Regions from separate parts of the Mesorhizobium sp. M0848 genome, predicted to be linked through region 2. Evidence: predicted binding sites of a transcription regulator. Region 2 holds the regulator's gene; the other holds the start of a gene.
The links. Region 2 encodes HrcA, which represses chaperone genes, less so after heat shock. Its sites were predicted from a motif close to GTTAGCACTCNCNNNNNGNGAGTGCTAAC; they were not measured.

Region 1: groES (co-chaperone GroES) is a predicted target of HrcA. The motif match lies at 11,584-11,612, and genes of this name have one in related genera.

Annotation. Positions count from the first base shown of each region.
Region 1 covers NZ_JAMYOM010000037.1:11,862-27,819, reverse strand. The annotation lists gene panC (pantoate--beta-alanine ligase) at 1-688, opposite strand, end outside; partial or broken gene panB (3-methyl-2-oxobutanoate hydroxymethyltransferase) at 685-1,543, opposite strand; gene NKH95_RS30320 (NUDIX hydrolase) at 1,717-2,685, shown strand; gene nadA (quinolinate synthase NadA) at 2,753-3,727, shown strand; gene NKH95_RS30310 (L-aspartate oxidase) at 3,724-5,265, shown strand; gene nadC (carboxylating nicotinate-nucleotide diphosphorylase) at 5,265-6,119, shown strand; gene bioB (biotin synthase BioB) at 6,214-7,212, shown strand; gene NKH95_RS30295 (8-amino-7-oxononanoate synthase) at 7,209-8,357, shown strand; gene bioD (dethiobiotin synthase) at 8,354-8,989, shown strand; gene NKH95_RS30285 (adenosylmethionine--8-amino-7-oxononanoate transaminase) at 8,989-10,254, shown strand; gene bioZ (3-oxopimeloyl-[acyl-carrier-protein] synthase BioZ) at 10,251-11,234, shown strand; gene groES (co-chaperone GroES) at 11,665-11,961, shown strand; gene groL (chaperonin GroEL) at 12,025-13,692, shown strand; partial or broken gene NKH95_RS30265 (ATP-binding protein) at 14,750-14,908, opposite strand; partial or broken gene NKH95_RS30260 (IS6 family transposase) at 15,081-15,236, opposite strand; gene NKH95_RS30255 (response regulator) at 15,263-15,949, opposite strand.
Region 2 covers NZ_JAMYOM010000056.1:692-7,575, reverse strand. The annotation lists gene rph (ribonuclease PH) at 1-665, opposite strand, end outside; gene hrcA (heat-inducible transcriptional repressor HrcA) at 864-1,946, shown strand; gene NKH95_RS32980 (hypothetical protein) at 1,971-2,168, shown strand; gene NKH95_RS32975 (PQQ-dependent sugar dehydrogenase) at 2,266-3,618, shown strand; gene NKH95_RS32970 (LysE family translocator) at 3,730-4,347, shown strand; gene cysK (cysteine synthase A) at 4,524-5,504, shown strand; gene NKH95_RS32960 (glutathione S-transferase family protein) at 5,635-6,261, shown strand; gene NKH95_RS32955 (RNA polymerase sigma factor) at 6,265-6,884, opposite strand, start outside.

The DNA of each region.
Region 1 (15,958 bases), on a different contig from region 2:
CGCGAGATTCTGCAAGCGTTGGCAGGACGGGTGAGCCGCGCCCAAGCCGCTCAGCCGTCTTGAGCAGGACCGATGATAGCTTGGGAGCAACAGCGCGTTGCGCTGGCGAGAGCCGCACATTGCGCGATGATAGCGCAAGACCGTCGGCTTCACGGACTGTCGGACAGGCAACAATGGTGATTGGAATATCCAAATCCCGGGCCATGCGCCTGACCAGGTGAATTTGCTGAAAGTCCTTTTCGCCAAAGAAGCCGAAGTCAGCGCTGGTCTGCAGGAAGAGCTTGGTGACGACGGTCGCCACGCCATCGAAATGTCCCGGCCGGAAGGCACCGCACAGGCCCTCGCTGACACCGGACACCGAAACGGTGGTGGCGAAGCCCGCCGGATACATCTCCTCTGCATCTGGCGCATAAAGCAGGTGCGCGCCAAGCGGTGCCAGTTTGGCGGCATCCTCGTCCTCGGTGCGCGGATACGCGGCAAGATCGGCCTGGCTGTTGAATTGCTTCGGGTTTACGAAGAGCGTCACGATCACACGGTCTGCCTTCTCGAGTGCAGCGCGCACCAGGCTGAGATGGCCCTCATGCAGGACGCCCATCGTTGGCACCACGGCAATCCTCACGCCCTCGCGGCGCCATGCGGCGACGATTTCGCGAAGCTGGTCAGCGCTCCTGACGATCGGCACGCTCACGCTGCTTCTCCGCTTTTGGTGGCTTGCGTGTCGGCGGGCGTGGGCGCATCGGCAAACACGTGCTCGGCGGCCGGAAACTGGCGCTCCTTCACCTCGTGCGCATAGGAAGCGATCGCAGCCGCAGCCGCCTCCCCCAGTTCAGCATAGCGCTTGACGAATTTGGGTCGGAAGTCGCCGAAGAGGCCCAGCATGTCGTCGACGACGAGAATCTGGCCGTCACAGGCTGCCGAGGCACCGATGCCAATGGTCGGGGCCGCCACCTCCCCCGTGATCCGGCGGGCGAGCGCCTCAGGAACCTTCTCCAGGACGATCGCAAAGGCGCCCGCTTCGCTCACGGCAAGTGCGTCGCGCCTGATGCGCTCGGCATCCCCGCCCCTGCCCTGCACGCGGTAGCCACCGATGGTGTTGATGGCCTGCGGCGTCAAGCCGACATGAGCCATGACCGGCACGCCGCGTGCGGCGAGGAAGCCGATCGTCTCTGCCATCGTTTCGCCGCCTTCGAGCTTGACGGCCGTGCAGCCGGTCTCCGCCATGACGCGCGCAGCATTTCGGAGCCTGCTCTGGGCTTTCTTCGAAGGAACCGAACGGCAGGTCGACGACCATCAGCGCCTGCTTGATGCCACGGCGAACCGCCTGGCCATGCGTGATCATCATCTCCAGCGTGACACCGAGCGTCGAGGGCAGACCGTGGAGAACCATGCCGACGCTGTCGCCGACGAGCACCACATCACAATGGGGATCGACAAGCCGCGCGACTGGGGTGGTATAGGCGGTAAGGCAGACGAGCGGCGTCCCACCTTTGCGCGAACGAATATCCGGCGGTGTGATCGCCTTGGTATCACCAAACGCGCTCAATGGATCCTCCTTCCCCTACGTTACCAACCGCGGGTGTCGCCTTTCGCACATTTTTGTGCAGGTGCGAAGAGCAAAAAAATGGCCGTGCAGCTGTGGGGTGTTGACGTGCCGACAGGCGCGCTTACACTAAATCGATTAAGTGCCCCCCCGAGCTGGCAAACCAATTCGCGAACATGGACGATCAGGCAATACGACTCAGGAAAGACAGAGCCGCCGTGAATGCCGACGACGTCAAAGTGGACCTGATCGCCTTTGTGGTCGCCGTAAACGACAGTGAACCCTGTGTCCTCACCATCGGCCAGGCGGACACCTTGCCCTCCGGTCCCTTTGCGCTTGAGCACCGATCGCTGCAATCCGGCTTGAGGGGGTGGGTCGAGCAGCAGACCGGCCATCGGCTGGGGTACATTGAGCAACTCTACACGTTCGCTGATCGGGATCGCATCGGCGCCGAGCGCCAGCAGCGCGTCATCTCCATCAGCTATCTTGCATTGACCCGCAAGGAACAGGCAGCGGGCCCGCCCAAGTGCGGATGGCAGAGTTGGTATGAATATTTTCCATGGGAGGACCATCGCTCCGGCACGCCTCCGGTCGTGCTGGATGTTCTGCGACCACGCCTGATTGAATGGGCAAACGGCGTCCGCGATGCGGCCACGCGACGTGAACGCTGGCAGCGGGCGACGATAGCCTTTGGCTTCGACGACCGCCTTTGGAACGAGGAACTCACGCTGCAACGCTATGAGTTAGTTTACGAAGCAGGCTTGGTCCAAGAGGCCGTAAGAGGGCGGGACGGGGCGCCCCCTCCGCTGGTGCCCAGCAAGTCCATGGTCGCCGATCATCGCCGCATCGTGGCGACCGGCATTGCGCGGCTGCGCTCCAAGATCAAATACCGGCCGGTCGTCTTTGAGCTGATGCCGACGGTCTTCACGCTTTTGCAGCTGCAGCGAACCGTGGAGGCGCTCGCCGGCAGGCTCATCCACAAGCCGAACTTTCGCCGACTGATCGAACAGCAGGAACTGGTCGAGGAGACCGGAGAGGCCACTACTGAGACCGGCGGCCGGCCAGCGAAGCTTTTCCGTTTCCGCCACGCCGTTCTCGACGATAGGCTCATCGCCGGGACAAAATTGCCGCTGGCGCGGGGTTGACATCCCTTATACTCACAGCAAGTATATGCTGGTTATTTTCAATTAGAGTATAAGCGGGAGAGGGTTGATGAGCGCCATGCTGCCTGCGGCCGCGTTGCTCTACGAGCGCGTCCGGCGAGTGATCCCGCCGATCGAATGGCCGGCTTTCGTCGACGATATCGAGGCGATCCTTGCACTGAAGCGCGAGCGCAACGCCATCATCCTGGCGCACAACTATCAGACGCCCGAGATTTTCCATTGCGTGGCCGACATCGTCGGCGACAGCTTGGCATTAGCCCGCACGGCTGCGACGATCGAGGCGCAAGTCATCGTGCTGGCCGGCGTCCATTTCATGGCCGAAACGGCCAAGCTCCTTAATCCGGACAAGACCGTGCTCATTCCGGATCTCAGCGCCGGTTGCTCGTTGGCGGAATCAATCACGGCAGAAGACGTGCGCTTGATGCGCCAGCGTTATCCCGGCGTTCCGATCATTACTTATGTAAACACGTCGGCCGAAGTGAAAGCCGAGTCGGATATCTGCTGTACATCCGGCAACGCCAAGGCGGTCGTCGAATCCCTTGGGGTTCTCCGGGTGATCATGCTGCCGGACGAATATCTGGCCCAGAATATCGCCGCCCAGACCGATGTACAGATCATCGCCTGGAAAGGGCATTGCGAGGTGCATGAGCGCTTTACACCGGCCGACATCCGCGAGTTGCGCGAAAGCCATCCCGGCGTGGTCGTGCTCGCCCATCCCGAATGCCCGCCCGACGTCGTGGCTGAAGCAGATTTTTCCGGCTCGACGGCTGCCATGTCCGACTATGTCGAAGGGCAAAGGCCGCCACGTGTCGTGCTGATGACGGAATGCTCGATGAGCGACAACGTCGCGTTAGCGCACCCAGAGGTCGAGTTCATCCGGCCCTGCAATTTGTGCCCGCACATGAAGCGGATCACGCTTGCCAACATCCGCACGGCGCTCGAGCAGAACCAACATGTCGTAACCATCGAACCCGGGATCGCCGGGCGCGCGCGGCTTGCGGTCGAACGGATGCTGGCAGTTTGAGCGCCGACCTCCGCAGCTTCTTCGGGCGTCCCATCATCATCGGCGGCGGCATCGCCGGACTGATGACCGCGCTTCAACTGTCGCCGGAGCCGGTGCTTCTTCTGTCAAGGTCGCTGCTGGGAGCTGACAATTCGAGCACCTGGGCACAGGGGGGTCTGGCTGCAAGTTTCGGCGAAGACGACGAGCCGGCAATGCACCTGGCCGATACGCTTGCTGCCGGGGATGGTCTCTGCGACAGAGACGTGGCGAGCCGCATCCTCCAAGCCGCGCCCAAGGCGATAGAGGGGCTTGCGGCCTTTGGGGTTCCCTTTGACCGCACGCCGAAAGGATCACTGTGCCTCGGATTGGAGGCCGCACACAGCCGACGTCGCATCGTTCATGCGCATGGGGACGGCACCGGGCGTGAGATCATGCGTGCCCTGATCGCGGCTGTACGTTCCACTCCGTCGATAGTTGTCGTGGAGGGCGTGGAAGCGCGCCGGCTGGCCGTGCGAGAGAATGCGATCCGGGGCGTCTGGGCGAGCTGTTCGATCGGACCTTTCTTCTTCGGCTCACGGCGGGTCGTCCTCGCCACCGGTGGCATCGGGGGACTGTTTCTCGACACCACGAACCCTTGGGGAAGTTGCGGACAAGGCCTTGCACTTGCGGCCCGCGCTGGAGCTGTCCTAGCCGACCTCGAATTCATCCAGTTCCACCCGACCGCGCTTGACGGCCCGGAACGCCCTATGGCGCTGGTCAGCGAGGCTGTCCGAGGCGAAGGTGCTGCCCTGATCGATGAAACCGGCCAGGCTTTTCTCCAGAGCGTGCCAGGGGCGGAACTTGCGCCTCGCGATGTCTTGGCCCGGGCCGTGTGGAACCATCTTGCGGACGGCCACCGTGTTTTTCTCGACGCCCGACAACGGCCTGGCCCGGCATTCGCTCGACATTTCCCGACAATCGCATCAGCCTGTCGTGGAGCGGGCATCAATCCCGCCCGCGATCTCATCCCCATTCGGCCGGCCCAACACTACCACATGGGTGGCGTTGCAGTGGACAGCTCCGGCAGAACCTCCGTCAAGGGGCTGTGGGCCTGCGGCGAAGTCGCTTCGACAGGACTGCATGGCGCCAACAGGCTCGCCAGCAATTCCTTGACAGAAGCCATCGTGTGCGCCCGCTGGGTCGCTGAAAGTGTCGCCGGGACGCCTGCGCGCAGAACAAGGCCTGCGTTTGCCAACGTTTACCCACCGCCCGCTCCGATACGCGTGCGTGTTTTCCTGTCGCGCGCACTCGGCATCGTCCGGGATGGTGAAGGTTTGAAAGCAGCCGCGCGTGCCTTATTGCCGCTCGCCGAAAGCAAGGATGCGGTCTCGGATCCGGCGGCTGTCGGGCTAATGATCGCGGTTGCCGCCTTGTTGCGCGAAGAAAGCCGCGGCGCTCATTACCGGACAGATTTTCCTCATCATGCGACTGCCGCCCGACGGTCCGAAATCACCCTCGAAGCCGCCTTGGCTACAGCGCGGGGACTCGGACACTCGCCAAGTCTCGAAGGGCCGAAGTGATGACACTTTCACCGCTACCCACGGTCGTGCTTGAGCCGCTTGTACGGGCAGCTCTTCTTGAAGATCTTGGCAGAGCCGGCGACTTGACCACGCAGGCCATCGTCCCGAAGGAATACCAAGCGGGAACCGTGTTGGTGGCGCGACAGTCCGGAGTTGTCGCCGGCCTCGATCTGGCGATGCTCGCTTTCGGCTTGATTGATCCTGCTGTCGAAATCTCGGTGGAGCGCGCAGACGGCTGCAATGTCGTGGATGGAGAGATCATTGCATCAGTGGTTGGCCCGGCCCGGGCCATTCTCACAGCCGAAAGGACGGCACTCAATTTTTTGTGCCATCTGAGCGGCATCGCCACGGCAACGGCATCGATCGTCGCTGCGGTTCGTGGGTATGGCGCGAAGATCGTCTGCACCCGCAAGACGACGCCCGGATTGCGGGCAGTCGAAAAGTATGCCGTGCGCGCAGCTGGCGGGTCCAATCACCGCTTCGGTCTGGACGATGCAATTTTGATCAAGGACAACCACATCGCCATCGCAGGCGGCGTCCGCCCAGCGCTCGAGCGAGCACGAAGAGCGGCCGGTCATCTCGTCAAGATCGAAGTCGAGGTCGATACTCTGGCCCAGTTGGAGGAGGTACTTGGCTTCGCTCCCGATGCGGTTCTGCTCGACAACATGTCCCTCCCCGATCTTCGCCGCGCCGTCGCAATGGTCGGTGGCCGCGCTATCACCGAGGCTTCTGGCGGGATCACGTCCCATACAGCGCGGGCGGTTGCCGCGACCGGCGTTGATCTGATTTCGGTCGGCCGACTCATCCACAGCGCGCCGATCCTGGATATCGGCCTCGACCATCGGGGCTCATGATTGTCTGAGTCAGGATTGGGTCAACTGTCCTCTCCGATCGTCAACAGTCAGATAGCAAAGACCCCGCAAGACAGACCGGAGGAACAGCATGGACATGCAAACGGCAAGTTCAACGCAGACATCGCCACAGGCTCAATCCCCTGACCCCGGAGCGTGGACCCTGGAGAAGGCTCAGGCACTTTACCATGCCCCCTTCAACAATCTCCTCTTCCTGGCGCAAACGGTGCACCGCCAGAATTTCGATCCAAACAAGGTCCAGCTCAGCCGGCTGCTCAGCATCAAGACGGGAGGATGCCCGGAGGATTGTGGCTATTGCAGCCAGTCGGCGCGTCACGAAACCGGCCTGAAGGCGTCGAAGCTGATGGAGGTCCGGCGCGTCATCGCCGAGGCGACCAAGGCGCGTGATGCCGGCGCCACGCGTTATTGCATGGGCGCGGCCTGGCGAAACCCCAAGGCGCGCGACATGGATGCGGTGGTGGCGATGGTCGAAGGCGTCAAGGCGCTGGGCATGGAGACCTGCATGACGCTCGGCATGCTCGATCTTGAGCAAGCCGCTCGACTGAAGCAGGCGGGCCTCGACTACTACAACCACAACATCGATACGTCGGAACGCTACTACAGCGAGATCATCAGCACGCGCGGCTATGCCGAGCGGCTCGACACGCTTGAGCAGGTTCGTCGATCCGGCATCAAGGTCTGCTGCGGCGGTATTGTCGGCATGGGCGAAGATCCGGTGGACCGGATCGACATGCTGGTTACGCTGGCGAACCTACCCGAGCCGCCGGAAAGCGTCCCGATCAACATGCTGATCCCGATCGCCGGCACCCCGCTTGCCGAAGCCAAGCCCATCGAGCCGATCGAATTCGTGCGCGTGATCGCCCTGGCGCGCATCATGATGCCGAAATCGCATGTGCGTCTTTCCGCCGGCCGCACCGCCATGACCGACGAGATGCAGGCGCTGTCCTTTTTTGCCGGTGCCAACTCGATTTTCGTCGGCGACACGCTGCTGACGGCGGACAATCCCGGTGAGGACAAGGATAGCCTTCTGTTCCGCCGTCTCGGCATTGAGCCGATGGAACTCGAGGCGCAATGAACGGGGCACCGCTTGCCCGCTATGACGCGACCTTGCAGGGACTGGCCCGCAAGGACCGGCTGCGGACGCTTGCGCCGCGCGCAGGTCTCGATTTCTCGTCGAACGACTATCTCGGGCTGGCCTCGTCCAGGAGACTTGGCGATGCTGTTGTGGCGGCGATTGCGCGGGGCACGCCGGTTGGCGCCATCGGGTCGCGGCTGTTGCGCGGCAATGCACCGGAACACGAGCAGCTCGAGGCAGACGCGGCGGCATTCTTTGGAGCCGACCGCGCGCTGTTCTTCGGCAGCGGCTACATCGCCAACTTCGCTCTGCTGAGCGCCCTGCCGCGGAAGGGCGATCTTTTGGTTCTCGATGAGCTCGCCCATGCCAGCATGCATGAGGGTGCGCAGGCCGGGCGCGCACAGTTCGTGCTGGCCGCGCACAACGATGCCACCGCTGTTGAGGATGCGATCACACGTTGGCGCGCCGCAGGCGGCATGGGATGCGTCTGGATCGCGGTGGAGAGCCTTTACAGCATGGATGGCGACTGCGCGCCTTTGGAGAGCCTGGTCGCGCTTGCCGATCGGCACGGCGCATTCATCGTCATTGACGAGGCGCATTCGACCGGCGTCTGGGGACCGGACGGCCGGGGGCTTGCCGCCGCTTTCGAGGGCCGCGACAACATCGTCGCGCTCCACACCTGCGGCAAGGCGCTCGGCGCATCTGGTGGGCTCGTGACCGGGCCGAGGGCACTGTGCGAGTATCTGATCAACCGTTGCCGGCCATTCATCTACGCCACCGCGCCATCGCCGCTGATGGCAGTGGCAGTGCGCGAAGCACTCGCAATGCTCGCCGACGAGCCTATGCGGCGTGTTCAGCTGCATGAACGCGTTGCCCTCGCCGGCCGCCAGCTGGCCGAGCGCTGCGGCGTGATACCCAGCGGCTCGCAGATCCAGCCCCTCGTAATCGGCGATATCAGGCGCACCATGGCAGTGGCGGCGCGCCTGCAGGCCCGCGGCTTCGACATACGCGGTATTCGTCCTCCGACCGTGCGCACGTCGCGGCTGCGCATCTCACTGACGCTCAATATCGGCGAAGCCGACATTTCCGCCATGGTCGAGGCGCTGGTCGAGGTGTTGGCCCAAACATCACCGGAGGCGGTATGACCCAACGCATCGTCATCACCGGAACCGACACGGGAGTTGGCAAGACCGTGTTTGCGGCTGGGCTCGCCGGTTTGCTCGACGGCTTTTACTGGAAACCGGTGCAATCGGGCCTCGACGGCGAGACCGACAGCGAAGTGGTCGCGCGGCTTGCCGGCTTGCCCTCAGAGCGCGTGCTGCCGGAAGCCTACCGCTTGCGGAGTCCGCTGTCGCCGCATCGTTCGGCCGAGATCGACGGCGTGGCGATCAAGGCTGCCGATCTTGCTTTTCCCGTCCTACCGACGCCGCTCGTCATCGAAGGCTCCGGCGGCCTGATGGTGCCGCTTAACCGGCGCACAAGGCTCATCGACATCTTCGCTGAATGGCGGCTGCCCGTTATTCTGTGCGCCCGCACCACGCTCGGCACCATCAACCACACCTTGCTCTCGATCGAGGCGCTCCGCGCCCGATCCATCCCGTTGGCCGGCATCGCTTTCATCGGCGATGAGATGGCCGATACGCAACGGACCATCGTGGAATTCAGCGGTGCGCCGCAGCTCGGCAGGCTGCCGCACCTCGATCTGCTGACCGGCAAGACACTGAGGGACGCAATGATTGCCGGCTTCGCCTTCGCCTCGATTACTGGAGGTGACTGATGTCGCAGTCTCATGTGTGGCATCCCTTCACCCAGCACGCGCTCGAGCCTGCGATCCCAGAAATCGTCCGGACTGAAGGCGCCTATCTCCGCAGGGCCGACGGCGCCCGCATCCTGGACGCCATCTCCTCCTGGTGGGTCGTCACACATGGCCACCGCCATCCCCGCATCATGAAGGCAATCGAGACAACCGCGTCGAGCCTCGACCAGATTATCTTTGCGGGCTTCACGCACGAGCCGGCAGAGCGCTTGGCCAAGGCGCTTGTCGGCCTCGCTCCCGCTGGACTCGACTGGGTGTTCTATTCCGACAGTGGCTCGACCTCGGTCGAAGTAGCGCTGAAGATGGCGCTCGGTTATTTCCGCAATATCGGCGCCCCACGCTCGCGCATCGTCGTCATGGATCACAGCTATCATGGCGACACGATCGGCACGATGAGCGTCGGTGCGCGTGGCGTGTTCAACGCCGCCTACGAACCCTTGCTGTTCGAGGTCGCCACCATCCCCTTTCCGGCAGCGGGGCGCGAGCAAGAGACGCTGGATCGTTTAGAGGCTGTGACCCGCGATCGACGAGCCGCAGCCTTAATCGTCGAGCCGCTGGTGCTGGGCGCCGGCGGCATGCTGATGTATCCGGCTTCAGTTCTGGCCGAATTGAAGAAGATCACTGAGGCCTCCGGCACGCTGCTGATCGCCGACGAAGTGATGACCGGCTGGGGGCGGACCGGAACCATGTTCGCCTGCGAGCAGGCATCGATCTCTCCAGATATCCTGTGCACCTCGAAAGGCCTGACCGGCGGCGCCATCCCGCTGGCCGTAACGCTTGCCACCGATGCCATCTTCCAGGCTCATTATTCCGAGGACCGGAAGAAGACATTTTTCCATTCGAGCTCCTACACTGCCAACCCGATTGCCTGCGCGGCAGCACTTGCCAATGTCGAGATCTGGCGGGACGAGCCGGTGGCCGAGCGCATTGCGGCCTTGAGCGCAATGCAGGCCACCGGGCTTCGACGCTTTCGCGACAACAGCTTCTTCACCGACTGCCGGGCGACCGGCACGATCGCGGCGCTCGACCTGCGAACCGGTTCCGCAGGTTATCTCGCCGAGATCGGACCGAAACTGCGCGCTTTCTTCCTCGAGCGAGGGCTACTTGTGCGCCCGCTCGGCAATGTCCTCTACCTTCTGCCACCCTATTGCATCACCGGCGACGAGCTCGAGCGACTCTATGACGCCATTGAGGAGGCGGGCGAACGCTTCGGGTCCAGGCCATGAGCAAGTCGTCGCGCATTCTCGGGTTTGGCCATCATGCGCCTGGGCGAAAGGTGGCGAATGCCGAAATCGAGAGCAATCTCGGTCTTGATCCAGGCTGGATCGAAAGGCGTACCGGGATACGGTCGCGCTTCTGGGCAACCGACGAAGACACGCTGTCTGGTCTTGCTGCGCAGGCCGGCGACATGGCGCTGGCGAACGCCGGTATTGCGCGCCACGACATCGGTCTGCTGTTGCTTGCCACCTCGACGCCCGACCATCTTCTGCCGCCGAGCGCGCCGCTGGTCGCACACAAGCTTGGCCTTGGCAGCGCAGGCGCGGTGGATCTGACAGGCGCCTGCGCCGGCTTCATCTATGCGCTGATGTTTGCGGACGGATTTACCCGCCTGCACGGCAAAGCGAGCCTTGTTATCGCCGCCAATATCCTCAGCCGCCGCATCAATCCAGCCGAGCGCGCAAGCTCGGTCCTGTTTGCCGATGCCGCCGGCGCCCTGGTGATCGGTCAGTGCGATGATGCTGATCGGGGCATTCTCGGTGCCTCGGTGGCTTCGGACGGCTCGCGATACGGGCTGATCCAGATTCCCGCAGGAGGAAGCAACAAGCCGTTCCACGGTGACCTCGATCTCGCGCAAACCCGAATGAGGATGACGGACGGCCGCGAAGTGTTCGCAAAGGCCGTCGAGATGATGACCAATTGCTCGATAAGCGCGCTAGCCGCTGCCGGAGTGCGGCCACACGATCTCGGCCGGTTCGTGCCCCATCAGGCCAATACTCGGATTTTCGACGCGGTCGGGAGGAACCTCGGCATCGCGGACCAAGCAATTGTCAAGACGATTGCCGAATACGGCAACTCTTCGGCCGCGACGATCCCGCTGTCGCTCTCGCTCGCCAACCAGACGGAGCCATTCCAGCCTGGAGAGAAAATCCTTCTGTCGGCGGCGGGTGCGGGTCTCAGCGGCGGCGCTCTCGTGGTTGGAATCTAGCCGGCCGGCTCACGCGCGCAGGACTGGTCATGAATGGGAATAGGGCAACAGAACCAATGCCAAAATGGCCTTCTGAAGCTCGACATGACCGAGCTGACGCAGCACGACCCCGTGCGAGCCTCTGGATGAGATCAAATGCATCACCTGTTGCATCATTCGTGCCATCTGAATAAAGCTCAAATACAAAGGGTGAGCCGCCCCATATATGTCTGATACCCGACATTGTTCACATAAAAGGCTCGATGCTTACACGCTCTTTGCTCTCTTCTCTTTGCTGTCTGCTCTTTTCTCTTTGCTCTTTGCTCTTTCGTCTTGACTAGCAGGAGCATGCGGCTTATCTCATTGCCGCGTTAGCACTCGCTTCCGCTGAGTGCTAAGCACGCTCCGGCAACGGAGAACCGTTCAACATCCGCACCAAGGACATCCAAAAATGGCAAAGTCGAATTTCCGGCCGCTGCATGACCGCGTGGTCGTTCGCCGGGTCGAATCCGAATCCAAGACCGCCGGCGGGATCATCATCCCGGATACGGCGAAGGAAAAGCCGCAGGAAGGCGAGATCATCGCCGTCGGCTCCGGCGCTCGTGACGAAGCAGGCAAGCTGGTCCCGCTGGACGTCAAGGCCGGCGACCGCATCCTGTTCGGCAAGTGGTCGGGTACCGAAGTCAAGCTCAATGGCGAAGACCTTCTGATCATGAAGGAATCCGACATTATGGGCATCATCGGCTGATATCAGGCCTTTCCTTCGCACCATCAAATCTGAATTTCGGGCGAGATGCCCAGGAGTAAAAAAATGGCTGCCAAAGACGTAAAATTCTCCCGCGATGCCCGTGAGCGCATGCTTCACGGCATCAACATCCTCGCCGACGCGGTGAAGGTCACCCTCGGCCCCAAGGGCCGCAACGTCGTCATCGACAAGTCGTTCGGCGCACCGCGCATCACCAAGGACGGGGTCACCGTCGCCAAGGAAATCGAACTTTCCGACAAGTTCGAAAACATGGGCGCGCAGATGATCCGCGAAGTTGCTTCGAAGACCAACGACATCGCCGGTGACGGCACCACAACCGCGACCGTTCTGGCGCAGTCGATCGTCCAGGAAGGCAACAAGGCCGTTGCCGCCGGCATGAACCCGATGGACCTGAAGCGCGGCATCGATCTGGCCGTGACCGAAGTCGTCGCGGCGCTCGGCAAGGCTGCCAAGAAGATCAAGACCTCCGAGGAAGTTGCCCAGGTCGGCACGATCGCCGGCAATGGCGACGAGTCGGTCGGCAAGATGATCGCCGAAGCGATGCAGAAGGTCGGCAACGAAGGCGTCATCACGGTTGAGGAAGCCAAGACCGCCGAGACTGAACTCGAGGTCGTCGAAGGCATGCAGTTCGACCGCGGCTATCTCTCGCCCTACTTCGTCACCAACGCCGACAAGATGGTTGCCGAGCTCGAGGACGTCTACATCCTCCTGCACGAGAAGAAGCTGTCCAACCTGCAGGCGATGCTGCCGGTTCTCGAAGCCGTCGTGCAGACCTCGAAGCCGCTGCTCATCATCTCGGAAGACGTCGAAGGCGAGGCCCTGGCCACGCTGGTCGTCAACAAGCTGCGTGGCGGCCTGAAGATCGCCGCCGTCAAGGCGCCGGGCTTCGGTGATCGCCGCAAGGCCATGCTGGAAGACATCGCCATCCTCACCGGTGGCCAGGTCATCTCGGAAGACCTCGGCATCAAGCTCGAGAACGTCGGCCTCAACATGCTCGGCCGCGCCAAGAAGGTGTCGATCTCCAAGGAGAACACCACCATCGTCGACGGCGCCGGCAAGAAGGCCGAGATCCAGGGCCGCGTTGCCCAGATCAAGCAGCAGATCGAAGAGACCACTTCGGACTACGACAAGGAGAAGCTGCAGGAACGTCTGGCGAAGCTCGCCGGCGGCGTTGCGGTGATCCGCGTCGGCGGTGCCACGGAAGTCGAAGTCAAGGAAAAGAAGGACCGCGTCGATGACGCCCTCAACGCGACCCGCGCGGCCGTCGAAGAAGGCATCGTTGCAGGCGGCGGCGTCGCTCTCCTGCGCGCTTCGGCCGACATCAAGGTCACCGGCGTCAATGCCGACCAGGCCGCCGGCATCAACATCGTTCGTCGTGCGCTGCAGGCTCCGGCCCGCCAGATCGCGGCCAACGCCGGTGCGGAAGCATCGATCGTTGCCGGCAAGATCCTTGAGAACAAGGGCGCGACCTTCGGCTACAACGCCCAGACCGGCGAATATGGCGACATGATCGCCATGGGTATCGTCGATCCGGTCAAGGTTGTCCGTACGGCTCTCCAGGACGCGGCCTCGGTCGCCGGCCTGCTGGTCACCACCGAAGCCATGATCGCGGAGGCTCCGAAGAAGGAGTCGGCTGGCGGCGGCGGCATGCCTGGCGGCATGGGCGGCGGCGGTATGGGCGGCATGGGCGGCATGGGCGGCATGGATTTCTAATCCAGCCCCTATCAACCTACAGCGGAAAGGGCGGCAGCAATGCCGCCCTTTCCTTGTGTGCCGAACATGATCGACAACTTGGAGTGCGTCCCGAGGATCTCGTCAGAATTAGGATCTTGTCCGATCGAGCAATTCGCGGGCTCAACCTGGTCAAACCGGCGCCCCCTACGAACTGCCCGATCCTTGAGGATTCCGCTGCGCGACAATCACGATGATTCATTCAGTTGGTAGCTATAGGCGGTGAATCATGAGGGGCATTGAGGAGCGTGGCAAGGCGCCCATCTCGGCATTTAACCCCATCGAGCGTGATATCCGAGACAATTCTCTCATCGGACCGGCGGCTGGCGTTGAAGGACCCGGTGAATCATCCTGTTCTATAGTGGAGCAGACGCGCTCTGAGCCTCAAGATCAAGCGTTTCCTCCTCTGAGTATCCTTGATCTGCCGCTGGACATTCTCGTTGATTGCTGAGCGGCTCAGCCCGATGGATCTGCTGAGGTGTCGCACACAAATCAAGAGCTGCGTGTCGCCGCGATGATAGTCGCAACGCCTCAAGAAAGGCGGATCCAGGTTCAGGCTCGTCGTCGTGGCCGAGAGGCCTCGTGACCCCGACGACTGCGCTTCGGCCTTGTGGGGCCTCGGAGCGGGCGTGGCAGCGCTTGCACCTGAGCTCCAGCGGCGTCTCATCCTGCTTGAGCCCAGGTCTCAGACCATTGCCCTGGAGGGCCTCGGAGCAGGCGTGGGTGGCCTTTGGCCAACCTCCAGCGGCTTGTCTGCGGATTTCACTAAATTGGGACAGCCGTTTTAGTAAATCGCGAACAAGCGTTTCGCTAAGTCGCGGGCAACGGAAGCGATCGAGTTCCGGTTGCCTTTGCTGTTAGGAGTGATTGATTTCGGTTATTTCGCTGAAACGCTGAAACGCCATATCCAGCTTTTCCAACGGTAAATTGGGCACTGTCCAATACTTTATTTCTTGAGAAATCCAACGTTTTTGCCGCGCAGTGACGTTCGGACATAGCAAGGCCTGTCCCATACCTATGAATACGTTTGGCTGAAGCAGACCGATGGCTGCGCGTCGAAGCCGAAGCCGTCGAGTTCGCGGACAAACGGGAACTGCGCGATCTTGCTCGACATGAGCGTGTCGAGCTGGTCGCGGATGGCCGTCAACTTCAGCCGATCCAGGATTGCGATCAGCAGGTCATGATCTAGCGTCGTCATCACCAGCTCCCTCCGACCACCGCTTCGTACTCGGCGAGTGGCCGCAGCAAGGTGGCCGGGGATGATCTTGATGCGCTCGGCGCGCACCGGCCCTTCGAAGCCGGCAACGCCGACAAAAGGCTCTGTCGCAAACCTGGAAATGGGGGTGTGAACGGCCATTTCGGCCTGTCCGTCAGGCAGCGAGGATATCGAAACAGCGATCGACAGACTTGTAGTCATACCTCGCCTGTCGCTTGCCAATCATGTGGATCATCTCGATGCCGGAGAGGATAACCACGGCGCTCGCCTGCGACTTGAAGCCGATGGATCGAATGCGGCGCTTGATACGCAGTCTGTTCTTTCAATTTAGACCAACTATGCGGATGCCGCCTCAGTCAATTCAAGAAGGTAACCAATGCCGCGCACGGTCGTGATCCGTGGCGTTGCACCTGACCTACTCAGGTGTCCACGTAAGCGATAGATTCCGACTTCAAGCGCGTTGGCAGATACCTCGTCGTTGAACGAATAGAGGTGATCTTCCAACTGCGCACGAGGCACGATGCGGCCTGCACGGATAAGCAGATGCTCTAAAATACATAGTTCGCGGCGTGCGATCTTCAGAGGATGACCCGAGACGGAAACCTGTCGGCCGATCGGATCGAAATTGAGATTGCCAAATACAACGATGGGGTCGGTCACCTGTGTCGACCGGCGCAGAATGGCTCTCATTCTGGCGATGAGCTCATCGAAAGAGACGGGCTTGAGCAGAAAATCGTCCGCGCCACCGTTGAAAATTGCAATTCGCTTCTCGAGATCGTTGATGCTACTCATAATGAGGGTTGGAACTGAATGCCCGTCGCTCCTTAGCTGTCTCAGCCAGCCCAAGCCATCGCCATCTGGCAGAGCCAACTCCAGCAGGAGAATTTCATAGGTTGCGCAACAGAATGCCCTCGACGCCTGTTCCAGGTTGCCAACTACATCAACGGCAAAACCGCTATCCCCGAGCGCAGCTCGCACGGCGCGCGTAAGATCCACGTGATGATCAATGAGCAGCGTTCGCATTTCACGTCC
Region 2 (6,884 bases):
GCCAGGCCCATCAAGTCCGCGAACTGCTCTTCGGAGAAAGGCTCGCCCTCGGCGGTGCCTTGGATCTCGACGATGCCACCCTTGCCGGTCATGACGAAATTGGCGTCGGTGCCGGCCGCGGAATCCTCGATATAGTCGAGGTCGATAACCGGCTGACCGTCATGGATGCCGCAGGAGATCGCAGCGACATGGTCCTTCAGCACCTTGGCGACGCTGGCCATCTGGCGCGCTTCCATCCAGCGCAGGCAGTCATACAGCGCCACCCAGCCGCCGGTGATCGATGCGGTGCGGGTGCCGCCATCGGCCTGGATGACGTCGCAGTCGACGGTGATCTGCTGCTCGCCCAGCGCCTGCAAATCGACCACGGCGCGCAGGGAGCGGCCGATCAGCCGCTGGATTTCCAGCGTGCGGCCGCCCTGCTTGCCGGCCGAAGCCTCGCGGCGCATGCGCTCGCCGGTCGAGCGCGGCAGCATGCCGTATTCGGCCGTCACCCAGCCCTTGCCGGAATTGCGCATCCAGCCAGGCACTTTTTCCTCAAGGCTGGCCGTGCACAGGACATGCGTGTCGCCGAACTTCACCAGGCACGAGCCTTCGGCATGCTTGGAGACGCCGCGCTCGAAGGAGATGGCACGCATTTCGTCGAATTGGCGTTTGGAAGGGCGCATTCAGGCTGCTTTCTTGTCATTTTTCGGAATCTTGGCCGGCTTGTAACCGCATGGGACGCGTGGCGCAAAGGAAAATGGCCTGACGATCTGACGCAGACACCGGGTGATCTCACACAGACACCGGGTGATCTCACAAAGACACCGGGTTGCGCGGGTGCAGTGTAAGTCTATATCGTTGGGCCGGAGGTTTTTGGCCGTATGACCAAGGCAGTCGATCCCGCTTCGCAGTCGCCCGCGCTTCAGTCGCTCGATATGCGTTCCCGCGACATCTTCCGGCGCATTGTCGATTCCTACCTCAGGGACGGTGAACCGGTGGGCTCGCGCAGCCTGTCGCGTATCCTGCCGTCCTCGCTGTCGCCGGCGACCATCCGCAACGTGATGAGCGATCTCGAGCATCTCGGCCTGATCTACGCGCCGCACATCTCGGCCGGCCGGTTGCCGACGCAGGCCGGCCTGCGTTTCTTTGTCGATGCCTTCATGGAGCTTGGCGACCTTTCCGACGAGGAGCGCCGCGCCATCGAGGCACAGGTTCGGGCGTCCGGCTCGGGCGCGACGCTGGAGCACATGCTGACCGAGGCCAGCCAGATGCTGTCGGGCATGTCGCGCGGCGCCGGCCTGGTTCTGGCCGCCAAGAACGAGGTGGCGCTGAAGCACATCGAATTCATCCAGCTCGAACCGACCAAGGCGCTGGCAGTGCTGGTGTCGCAGAATGGCGACGTCGAGAACCGCGTCGTCGAGTTGCCCGCCGGCATCACCGTCTCGCAATTGCACGAAGCCTCGAATTTCCTCAACGCCCATATTCGCGGCCGCACGCTGGCCGAGGCGCGGATCGAGATCGCCCGCATCAAGGAAGAAACCAGGGCCGCGCTCGACACGCTGTCGCAGGACCTGGTGGAGAAGGGGCTGGCGGTGTGGGCAGGTGCAGACAGCGGCCTGCCGGCGCGGCTGATCGTGCGTGGCCGCGCCAACCTGCTCGAAAACGTCACCGCCCAGGCCGATATCGAGCTGTTGCGCCATTTGTTCGAGGACATGGAGACACAGGACGGGCTGATCCAGCTGCTCGACCTCGCCGAGGAAGGATCGGGCGTGCGCATCTTTATCGGCTCGGAAAACAAGCTGTTCTCGCTGTCCGGTTCTTCGCTGGTGGTCGCGCCCTATCGCGACAAGGATGCCCGCGTCGTCGGCGCGCTAGGCGTCATCGGCCCGACCCGGCTGAATTACGCGCGTATCGTCCCGATGGTGGATTACACCGCGCAGCTGATATCGCGCATGCTCCGTTGAGCTGATCTAACCGAGGAGACGACGATGGCGCTCGAAGAGTTCAAGGCCCGGATCAGCCTGTTGCTGGAAGAGATGGTCAACCAGCCGGAAGACCAGCACGAGATCCAGGAGCAGCTGCGCGAAAAGCTGCGGGAAATGCGCGCCATGGGCCTGCCGTTGCCGGCCGATCTCGTCGAATTGGAAAAACGTCTCGACGACGATTTCTACGCTGCCGGAACCTGAACCCGGAAATCGGAAGCTCCCTTTACCTCATCGTGTGCCGTGGAACGATCGACGAAACCGCTCGTTCCTGTTTCACGTCCAAACATTGGAGGACCGCATGATGCGTTTTGCCGGCCCCGCACTTTTCGCCGCACTGTTTCTCTCGACCGCTTCGTTCGCGCAGCAGGCGGACGAGCCGGTGCTGAAAGGTGCGGCCGCCTTCGGCGACTGGCGAGCGGACAAGCCGGGCACACGTCGGCTGATCAGACCGGATGATCTGCCTAAGCCCGATGCCAACAGATCGACCTCGAACAGCGCCGGCGTTGCGGACATGCCGGCAGACGCGAAGCTGCAACTGCCGCCGGGATTCTCGGCCGAGCTGGTTGCATCGGGCATCGACAATCCACGCGTCGTGCGCGTCGCGCCGAACGGCGACCTGTTCGTCGCCGACAGCAAAGCCAATCAGGTCCGCATCTATCGCCTGGCGGAAGGCAGTGCGAGCCCTGTGCAGGGCGGCATCTTTGCCGGCAATCTCAAACGGCCCTATGGCATTGCCTTCTATCCGCCGGGCGCTGACCCGCAATGGATCTATGTCGCCAACAGCGACAGCATCGTGCGCTTTGCCTACCGCAATGGCGACTTGAAGGCCTCCGGCGATCCGGAAACCATGGTCGGCAACATCCCCGCCAATCATCACTGGACCCGCGACATCGCCTTTTCGCCGGATGGCAAGACGCTTTATCTGTCGGTCGGCTCGGGATCGAATGTCGCCGAGCGCATGGGCAACGAACCGAAGGGCGGCCTCGACGCCTGGGCGAAGTCGCAGCCGCTCGGCGCCACATGGGGATCCGAGGACGGCCGCGCCGGCGTCCTGGCCTTCGATCCCAATGGCAAGAATGGCCGCATCCTTGCCACCGGCCTGCGCAACTGCTCGGGCATGACCGTGCAGCCGGCGACCGGCGCGCTGTGGTGCGTCGTCAACGAACGGGATGCGCTTGGCGACAATGTGCCGCCCGAATACGCGACCGTGATCAAGGACGGCGCCTTCTATGGCTGGCCGTGGTATTATATCGGCGACAATGAGGATCCTCGCCACAAGGGTGAGCGCCCCGATCTTGCCGGCAAAACGACCGTTCCCGATGTGCTGATGCAGGCGCATTCGGCGCCGCTCAACATTGCCTTCTACGAGGGGAAGAGCTTTCCGGCTGAATACAAGGGCGATGCTTTCGTCGCTCTGCACGGTTCATGGAACCGCGGCAACCGGACCGGCTACAAGGTGGTGCGGTTGCTGTTCAAGGACGGCAAGCCAACCGGCGAATATGAGGATTTCATCACCGGTTTCGTCGTCTCAAACGGCGAGGTGTGGGGGCGGCCGGTCGGCGTGGCGGTGGCCCTGGATGGCGCGCTGATCGTCACCGAGGACGGCAACGGCACCATCTGGCGTGTCACCCATGGCGACGGTCGTTCCTGAGCGCAACTCGCACAGGCGTGGTGCAATCGAATCCGAGTTCCAGGGAATTCACGCCCGCCGGGCTTTGTGCGATAGGATGCCGTGATAGCAGCGTCGCGCAAGGCCGCAACCATGACCCTCACCGGATTCCTCGCCTACAGCGCCGCTCTCGGCATCGCCGCCGCGATTCCTGGTCCCGGCATCACCGCGCTGGTCGCCCGTGCGCTCGGCTCCGGCTTCCGCTCGTCGCTGGCGATGTCTTTTGGCCTGATGGTTGGCGACATCACCTATCTGACCGCCGTGGTGCTCGGCCTCGCCATCGTTGCACAGAGTTTCGGCATGGTTTTCCTGGCCATCAAATGGCTCGGCGTCGCCTATCTCGCCTTCCTCGGCTGGCGCTTCTGGAACAGCGGCATCACGCCCGAGACCGTCGAGGCCAGAAAAGGCAAAAGCGGGTTGCTGTCGAGCTTTGCCGCCGGCCTGACCGTCACGCTCGGCAATCCGAAGACGATGATCTTCTACCTCGCCATCACGCCGACCATCGTCGACCTGAAGACCATTACGCTGGCCGACTACGGCATTCTCGTCGCGCTGACGGTCGTCGTGCTTCTGGTGGTGCTGGTGCCGTATCTGGCGCTGGCCGCCAAGGCGCGCTGGTTCCTGAAGTCGCCGCGCGCGCTCAAGGCGCTGAACCGTACGGCTGCCGGCTTCATGGTCGGTGCCGCTGCAGCGATTGCCGCCCGCCAATAGCGGGCTTTCGGCCAAAGCATTTCGCAAACAGGCCTTTGCGGGAAATGCTTTTCCGAGACGGCACTGTTTTAGACACAGGTCCCACTCGGATATTTTCAATCGACAGTCTATCTTGCGCGGTCGAAGGTCCTATGTTGCCCGCAAATCCACTTGCCTGAATTCTGGGAGCGAAACCAATGAACAAGCCCGCCACATCAGCCCGCGTGCCCGGCCGCGGCCGCGTCTACGATTCCATCACCGACACGATCGGCGATACGCCTCTGGTGCGGCTCGACAAATTCGCTCGGGAAAAGGGCATCGTCGCCAATCTCATCGCCAAGCTCGAATTCTTCAATCCGATCGCCTCGGTCAAGGACCGCATCGGCGTGGCGATGATCGAGGCGCTGGAGGCGTCAGGCAAGATTTCTCCCGGCAAGACCACGCTGATCGAACCGACGTCGGGCAACACCGGCATCGCGCTTGCCTTCGCCGCTGCCGCCAAGGGCTACAAGCTGATCCTGACGATGCCCGAAACGATGTCGATCGAGCGCAGGAAAATGCTGGCGCTGCTCGGCGCCGAGCTGGTGCTGACAGAAGGCCCGAAAGGTATGAAGGGCGCCATCGCCAAGGCCGACGAACTGGCAGCGACGATCCCCAACGCGATCATCCCGCAGCAGTTCGAGAACCCGGCCAATCCGGAAATCCACCGCACGACAACGGCCGAGGAAATCTGGAACGATACGCATGGCGAGGTCGATATCTTCGTCGCCGGCATCGGCACCGGCGGCACCATCACCGGCGTCGGCCAGGTGCTGAAGAAGCGCAAGCCCTCGGTGCATGTCGTCGCCGTCGAGCCGGACTCCTCGCCGGTTCTGTCGGGCGGCCAGCCCGGCCCGCACAAGATCCAGGGCATCGGCGCCGGCTTTGCGCCCAAAATCCTCGACACGACGATCTATGACGAGATCGTCAAAGTGTCGAACGAGGATTCCGTGGCCAATGCCCGCCTCGTCGCCCGCCTCGAAGGCGTGCCGGTCGGCATCTCGTCGGGCGCCGCCTTGCAGGCAGCCATCGTCGTCGGCTCGCGGCCGGAGAACAAGGGCAAGAACCTTGTGGTGATCATCCCGTCCTTCGCCGAGCGCTATCTGTCGACGATCCTGTTCGAAGGGTTGGGATCGTAGTCCGACGCTTCTCCGTGACTGAGCTGGCCCGCTGAAAAAATCCCCGTGGCGTCAGCCACCGGCTTGAGCAGCGCCCTGCTTCCGGTGCATACCGCCCACGGCCCGTCTGCGCGGGCCGGGGGAGGATTTCATGTACAAGCTCTACACCCGTCCTGGCAGCGGCGGCTTCGTCGTCGAGGCGGCGCTGGTGCTGGCGAATGCACCGTTCGAGCAGATCGACGTGCCGAAGACCGACCGGCCCGATCCCGCCTTCCTCGACATCAGTCCGTTGAACCAGGTGCCGGTGCTGACCTTGCCAAACGGAAGCTCGATGACCGAGTCGGCGGCGATCTGCATCCTGCTTGCCGAGCGTCATCCCAATGGCAATTTGGCGCCGGCAGTAGATTCGCCTGCCCGCGCCGATTTCCTGCGCTGGATGGCATTCATGTCGTCGGTGCTCTATTCGGCGGTGCTGCGTTTCTACTACGCATACCGCTACACGGCCGATCCCGAAGGCACCAAGGCGGTCAAGCAGGCGGCCGTGGCCGAGATGGACCGCGGCTTTGCCGTTCTCGATGCCGCGCTCGAGGGCCGTGACTGGCTGGTCGGTGACCGGATGTCGCTGGCCGACATCTATCTGGTCATGCTGGTGGCCTGGCATCCCGACATCGACAGCGCGCGGACGGCATGGCCGAACATCGAACGCCTGTGGGCGCGGCTGCGCGACCATCCGCTGATGAAGACGCTCAACACCTCGCACGAGATGTGGCCGGGCTGAAGCTCAATTTCTGAGCACCGCCCGTTTTCCCTGCAGGAACCGGCGCACCGCCGGGTCTCGCTCGAGGCCGATCGCCCGGTCGTAGGCTTCGCAGGCTTGCGGTACCTGACCAAGCCTGGCCAGGAGACCGGCGCGTGCGGCCCAATAGGGCTGGTACTCGTCAAGCCGCTTGTCGTCGCCCAGCACGTAAAGGGCCGCCAATCCGGCCACTGCGCCCTCGGCCTCGGCGATCGCCACCGCGCGGTTTATCGCCACCACCGGCGATCCTGCGATCGAAAGCAGCGCGTCGTAGAGTTCCTGGATCGCCACCCAGTCGGTGCGGCCGGTGAACCTTCGTGCCGCATGCGCGGACTGCACGGCCGCCTCAAGCTGGTAACGGCCGATGACGCCCTTGGACGCGGCGTGGGAAAGCAGCGCCTCCGCCTCATCGATGAGGGCGCGGTCCCATAGAAGGCAATCCTGTTCCGCCAGCGGCACGAAGTCGCCTTCGGCACTGCGCCGTGCGGCGCGGCGGGACTCAGCAAACAGCATCAGCGACAAGAGGCCCAGTGCCTCCGGCTCCTCCGGCAACAGCGAAGCCACCAGCCGGCCGAGCCAGATGCCTTCGGTCGCCAGGTTGCGGC